Formosa agariphila KMM 3901: one gene and its partner. The protein of the gene in region 2 interacts with the protein of the main gene of each other region in a pairwise test. Links are inferred from orthologs where the notes say so. Each region holds a gene or a part of one and is shown on either strand. Other genes may lie near its edges.

Evidence for each region.
Region 1: the proteins of gyrB (region 2) and gyrA interact in binary tests that used the Escherichia coli proteins (3 or more experiments, as listed by UniProt). The link is inferred for Formosa agariphila KMM 3901 from one-to-one orthologs.

Annotation. Positions count from the first base shown.
Region 1 is NZ_HG315671.1:2,813,726-2,817,163, forward strand. The notes cover bases 296-3,394. They hold gyrA (DNA gyrase subunit A), read right to left. Parts: upstream 3,077-3,394; coding sequence 515-3,076; downstream 296-514. Other genes in these bases: BN863_RS11655 (tetratricopeptide repeat protein), read right to left, coding at 296-486; BN863_RS11665 (ATP-dependent Clp protease ATP-binding subunit), read left to right, coding at 3,336-3,394. In the rest of the region: more of BN863_RS11655, read right to left, coding at 1-295; more of BN863_RS11665, read left to right, coding at 3,395-3,438. UniProt on the Escherichia coli protein: A type II topoisomerase that negatively supercoils closed circular double-stranded (ds) DNA in an ATP-dependent manner to maintain chromosomes in an underwound state.
Region 2 is NZ_HG315671.1:740,023-743,313, forward strand. Bases 340-3,291 are described here. They hold gyrB (DNA topoisomerase (ATP-hydrolyzing) subunit B), read left to right. Parts: upstream 340-822; coding sequence 823-2,760; downstream 2,761-3,291. Other genes in these bases: asnB (asparagine synthase B), read left to right, coding at 340-517; mdh (malate dehydrogenase), read left to right, coding at 2,979-3,291. Outside these bases: more of asnB, read left to right, coding at 1-339. UniProt on the Escherichia coli protein: DNA gyrase negatively supercoils closed circular double-stranded DNA in an ATP-dependent manner to maintain chromosomes in an underwound state.

The DNA of each region.
Region 1 (3,438 bases), 2.1 Mb from region 2 along the record:
GTGTTTTAAAGCTGTATCGTAATCTTTGTCTTGAACAGCACTTACAGCTGAATAATACAAATACGTCGTATCTGCTGGTACCATGTTATACAATTGCTCAAATTCTGTACTTGCAGCTTTATAGTTTCCACTAGTAAAGCTCTCGTTAGCTTTTGTTAAAAATGAGTTTTGCATAACGCTAGTCAGTTCAGCAACTTCTCCTTTCATAGAGTCATCTACCATACTTAGACTTTCGATAGCCTTATTTACATCCTCTGCAGAACCTGCACCATTTGCATACAACGCTTCAGCTTGTAAGAAATAGTATTTAGATTTATACTTGTCGTCTATAGACGAAAGTGTTGGCGTTACTTGATTTAATGCTGCTTTAGCTTCTGCGTAGTTGTTACTTTTAATCGCCTTTTCTGCTGCCTTTAGCTCTTTTTTTTGTGCAAAAGAAAATGCACTTATTGATAAAGCTAAGGCAACTATAACCTGTTTCTTCATGGTAATCAAATTAAGTTAATTGTTTTTATTAATTGTTTTCTAGATTGTTATTTTCTTCAATTGTAGAGTCATCTTCAGTACTAGGTACATCTTCGCCTTCTACAGCTTCAACGTCTACAACAACTTCTTCTTCGTGCATTACTTTTGCAACTGCTGCAATAGAATCTCCACTACGTAAGTTTATAAGCTTAACACCTTGAGTTGCTCTACCCATAACACGTAAATCTTGTACTGCAATTCTAATGGCAATACCCGATTTATTAATAATCATTAGATCATCGGCATCAGACACCGTTTTAATTGCTACCAGTTTACCGGTTTTCTCAGTAATAGAAATGGTTTTTACACCTTTTCCTCCACGGTTAGTAATTCTATATACTGGCTCTCCATCTTCTGGATCATCAATATAAGTACGCTTACCATATCCGTTTTCTGATACGACTAATACAGATTCTTCTTGCGGGTTCTCTACAGTAATCATGCCAACTACCTCATCATCTTTGTCGGATAATGTAATACCACGAACTCCAGAAGCTCCTCTACCCATTGGTCTCGTTTTCGCTTCTTCAAATCGAATTGCTTTTCCTGATTTTAAAGCTAGCATTACTTGACTTGTTCCTGTAGTTAATTTCGCTTCCATTAACACATCGTCTTCCTTAATTGTAATGGCATTAATTCCATTTGTTCTTGGACGAGAATATTGCTCTAATGACGTTTTCTTAACCTGACCATTTTTAGTGGCCATAATAACGTAATGGCTGTTAATGTAATCTTCATCTTTAAGATCTTGAGTACATATAAACGCCATGACTTTATCGTCTTGTTCTATATTTATTAAATTCTGAATTGCTCTACCTTTAGACGTTTTACTTCCTTCAGGAATTTCGTAAACACGCATCCAGAAACATTTTCCTTTTTGAGTAAAGAATAACATATACTGGTGGTTTGTACCCACAAATAAATGCTCTAAGAAATCTTCGTTACGTGTAGTAGATGCTTTTTGCCCTACTCCACCTCTATGTTGTGTTTTATATTCGTTAAGCGACGTACGTTTAATATATCCTGCATGAGAAATAGTAATAACAACTTGCTCATCTGGAATCATATCTTCAATGCTTAAGTCTCCTCCTGCATATTCAATAATAGAACGACGTTCGTCTCCGTACTTCTCTTTTACAACCTGCAGTTCTTCTTTAATGATATCCATTCGACGCTCTTTACGGTCTAAAATATCTTTTAAGTCATCGATTGTAAGTTTAATCTCGTCGTATTCCGAACGTAATTTATCTTGCTCCAGTCCTGTTAATTGACGCAGACGCATTTCAACAATCGCTTTTGCTTGAACTTCTGAAAGATTAAAACGCTTAACTAAGTTTGCTCGTGCTTCATCGGCATTAGAAGAGGCTTTAATAATTTCGATAACCTCATCAATATTATCTGAAGCAATAATTAATCCTTCTAAAATGTGAGCACGTTCTTCAGCTTTACGCAATTCGTAAGTGGTACGTCTTACTACAACTTCATGTCTGTGTTCAACAAAATGATGAATTAAATCTTTTAAGTTTAACAATTCTGGACGTCCGTTTACAAGTGCAATATTGTTTACACTAAAGGATGTCTGTAATTGTGTATATTTAAATAATTTATTTAAAACGATATTAGGAATTGCATCACGTTTTAACACGTAAACAATACGCATCCCATTTCTATCCGATTCGTCTCGAATGGTAGCAATACCTTCTAATTTTTTCTCGTTAACTAAATCGGCAGTCTTTTTAATCATGTCTGCCTTGTTAACTTGGTACGGAATTTCTGTAACAATAACACATTCGCGACCTTGAACTTCTTCAATATTGGCTTTAGCACGCATTACAATACGTCCGCGACCTGTATGAAAAGCTTCTTTTACGCCATCGTAACCAAAAATAGTTCCTCCGGTAGGAAAATCTGGTGCTTTTATGTGTTGAATCAGTTCGTCTATTGAAATATCTTTATTCTCGATAAAAGCAATAGTACCATCAACAACTTCACTTAAATTGTGCGGTGGCATATTAGTTGCCATACCTACTGCAATTCCAGATGCACCGTTTATTAGTAAACCAGGTATACGCGTAGGTAAAACCGTTGGTTCTTTTAAAGTATCATCGAAGTTTAATTTATGATCTACTGTTTCTTTGTCTATATCTGCCAACATGTCTTCAGAAATCTTACGCATACGCGCTTCTGTATAACGCATTGCTGCAGGACTATCTCCATCTACAGAACCAAAGTTACCTTGTCCGTCTACTAGCATATAACGTAAACTCCATTCCTGAGCCATACGAACCATAGCGTCGTAAACTGATGTATCCCCGTGTGGGTGATACTTTCCTAAAACTTCACCAACAATTCTTGCTGACTTTTTATGCGCTCCAGTTGCTCTAATTCCCAGTTCGTGCATTCCGAATAATACACGTCTGTGCACCGGTTTTAAACCATCTCTAACATCTGGAAGAGCACGTGACACTATGACGGACATTGAGTAATCAATGTAAGCCGTTTTCATTTCGTCTTCGATATTAATTGGAATAAGCTTTTCTCCTTCTGCCATCTATAAAAATAATTTAGTTATCTTGTGTGTTTCAAATCGCGCTAAGATAACCATTTCGTAAGTCATAGCAGGCGTTTTAACGGAGTTTTTAACAGTTTTTATTAACAACTACCACCTATACTTTAGTTAATAAGTAAGCCCCCAAATATTTTGATTTAATAAAGATTTTATTTCTATTAGCATTAATCATATTATTTAAGGTATACTTTTTGTCGTTGGTAATATGTTTTAGTAATTTTAATGCAGAAAGGATTTAAATATGGATGATAATTTTTCACCAAGAGTAAAAGATGTAATTGCCTATAGTAAGGAAGAAGCACTCCGTTTGGGGCACGATTTTATAGGCACAGAACATCTTATGC
Region 2 (3,291 bases):
CGATTGTTTACGTGCGAACAAAAGTTTAGCAGCTTGGGGAATTGAAGGTCGTGTGCCATTCTTAGATAAAGAATTTATGGATGTGGCTATGAGAATTAACCCACAAGATAAAATGATTAACGGAGAGCGCATGGAAAAATGGGTGGTTCGTAAGGCATTCGAAGATATGATTCCTGAAAGTGTTGCTTGGAGACAAAAAGAGCAATTTAGTGATGGTGTTGGTTACAGCTGGATTGATACTTTAAAAGAAGTTGTTGCTACAGAAGTATCAGACGAACAATTAGCAAATGCGAAATATAAGTTCCCGTTACAAACGCCAACAAGTAAAGAGGAATTCTACTACCGTTCAATTTTTGCAGAACATTTCCCTAGCGATGCTGCTGCATTATGTGTGCCTCAAGAAGCAAGTGTTGCTTGTAGTACCAAAATAGCATTAGAGTGGGATGAAGCATTTAAAAACATGAACGACCCAAGTGGTAGAGCAGTAGCAAATGTGCATACAGAAGCGTATAAGTAAATCTTAAGACAAACGTTTTTATTATAATTTTAGTGTATAAAAAACCTCAAAATCTCATGTATTAGAGATTTTGAGGTTTTTGTCATTTTAACACCGTGTTAAAAAACACGAATATTTAATTTAAGGCTGTTTTAAGCCATTTTTAGCACACTTGGGTTAATTAACAAATGTTGATAATTTTAAGCCTTCCTACGTTAAATTCTTTTTAAACTGCCTTAAAAGTCGTATATTTGCTAGTATTCAAAATGTTGCGGATGCAGCATTTTTTTATGATTATAAATCAAAAATATAACATATAATATTTTATGAGCGAAGAAGCTAAAAAACATAATTACTCGGCCGATAGTATACAGGCATTAGAGGGTATGGAGCATGTAAGAATGCGTCCATCCATGTATATTGGTGATGTTGGAGTAAGAGGTCTTCACCACTTAGTTTATGAAGTTGTAGATAACTCTATTGATGAAGCCTTAGCAGGTCATTGCGACATTATTAAAGTTATAATCAATGAAGATAACTCTATTACGACAGAAGATAATGGTCGTGGTATCCCTGTAGATTTACATAAAAAAGAAGGAATATCTGCGCTAGAAGTTGTAATGACTAAAATTGGTGCCGGTGGTAAATTCGATAAAGATTCTTATAAAGTATCTGGAGGACTTCACGGTGTTGGTGTAAGTTGTGTTAATGCACTTTCTGAGCATTTAACAGCAACAGTATATAGAGATGGAACGATTTGGCAACAAGAATACGAGCGTGGTAAGTCACTATATCCTGTAAAAGCAATTGGAGAAACAGATTTAAGAGGTACAGTTGTAACTTTTAAACCAGACCCAACCATATTTAAACAAACTTTAGAATATAGCTACGATACCTTAGCGAGTAGATTACGTGAATTAGCATACCTAAATAAAGGAATTACGATTACTCTTATCGATAAAAGAGTGAAGAATGAAGAAGGAGAGCACGATGTTGAAACTTTTCACTCTGACGAAGGTTTAAAGGAATTTGTTAAGTTTTTAGATGGAAACCGCGAGCCTATTATTACAGAAGTTATTGCTTTTGAAGGGGAAAAGAACGATATTCCTGTAGAAGTAGCAATGATTTATAATACGTCGTATTCAGAAAATTTACACTCGTACGTAAACAACATTAATACGCATGAAGGTGGAACGCACCTTTCTGGTTTTAGACGTGGTTTAACACATACGTTAAAGAAATACGCCGATAGCTCTGGGTTAACAGATAAATTAAAGTTTGAAATTTCTGGAGACGATTTCCGTGAAGGATTAACAGCTATTATCTCTGTAAAAGTTCAAGAACCTCAGTTCGAAGGGCAAACAAAAACCAAGTTAGGGAACAGAGAAGTTTCTGCTTCTGTAAGTCAGGCGGTTTCAGAAATGTTAACGGACTACTTAGAAGAGCATCCAGAAGATGCTAAGACTATTGTTCAAAAAGTAATATTAGCAGCACAAGCACGTCACGCGGCACAAAAAGCACGTGAAATGGTACAGCGTAAAACCGTAATGAGTATTGGTGGTTTACCTGGGAAATTAAGTGACTGTTCTGAGCAAGACCCATCAAAATGCGAAGTATTCCTTGTCGAGGGAGATTCGGCGGGTGGAACGGCTAAGCAAGGTCGTGACCGTGCGTTCCAAGCTATTTTACCTTTACGTGGTAAAATTCTTAACGTTGAAAAAGCTATGCAACACAAGGTTTTCGAAAACGAAGAAATCAAGAATATCTTTACAGCTTTAGGGGTTACCATAGGTACCGAAGAAGATAGTAAAGCCTTAAACCTTTCAAAATTACGTTACCATAAAGTAGTTATTATGTGTGATGCCGATATCGATGGTAGTCACATTGCTACTTTAATTTTAACATTCTTCTTTAGATATATGAAGGAGCTTATTGAAAACGGACATATTTACATTGCAACGCCTCCTTTATATTTAGTTAAAAAAGGAGCTAAAAAAGAATATGCTTGGAGTGATAGTGAACGTGATGGTTTAGTAGAACAATTTGGAGGTGCATCGATTCAGCGTTACAAAGGTCTTGGAGAGATGAATGCCGAGCAACTTTGGGATACTACAATGAATCCTAACTTCAGAACATTAAGACAAGTAAATATTGATAACGGTGGAGAAGCCGATCGTATTTTCTCTATGTTAATGGGAGATGAGGTACCACCTCGTCGTGAATTCATAGAAAAGAATGCAGTATACGCTAAAATTGATGCGTAAATAATACTTAGAAGCACCTTAAATTTATTTTTAAGGTGCTTTTTTATAATACACAATAGACATGGAAACATGTTGAAAGTGGCAAAATACAGTAAATTTAAAATCAGGCAGGTGTAATTCATAATCTTATTATAATTCGCAGACTTATGTATGTGAATTGTATTAAAATCGTTAATTTTACGTGCATAAAAATAATCTCAATCTAAAAATATATTATAATGAAAGTAACAGTAGTTGGAGCAGGAGCAGTAGGTGCAAGTTGTGCAGAATATATCGCTATTAAAAACTTCGCTTCAGAAGTTGTTTTGTTAGACATTAAAGAAGGTTTTGCAGAAGGTAAAGCAATGGATTTAATGCAAACGGCTTCTTTAAATGGATTCGATACAAAAATCACAGGTGTAACTGGAGACTATAGCAAGACTGCAGGTAGTGATGTTTGTGTGATTACTAGTGGAATTCCTAGAAAACCAGGAATGACAAGAGAAGAACTTATTGGTATTAATGCAGGAATCGTTAAGAATGTATCTACAA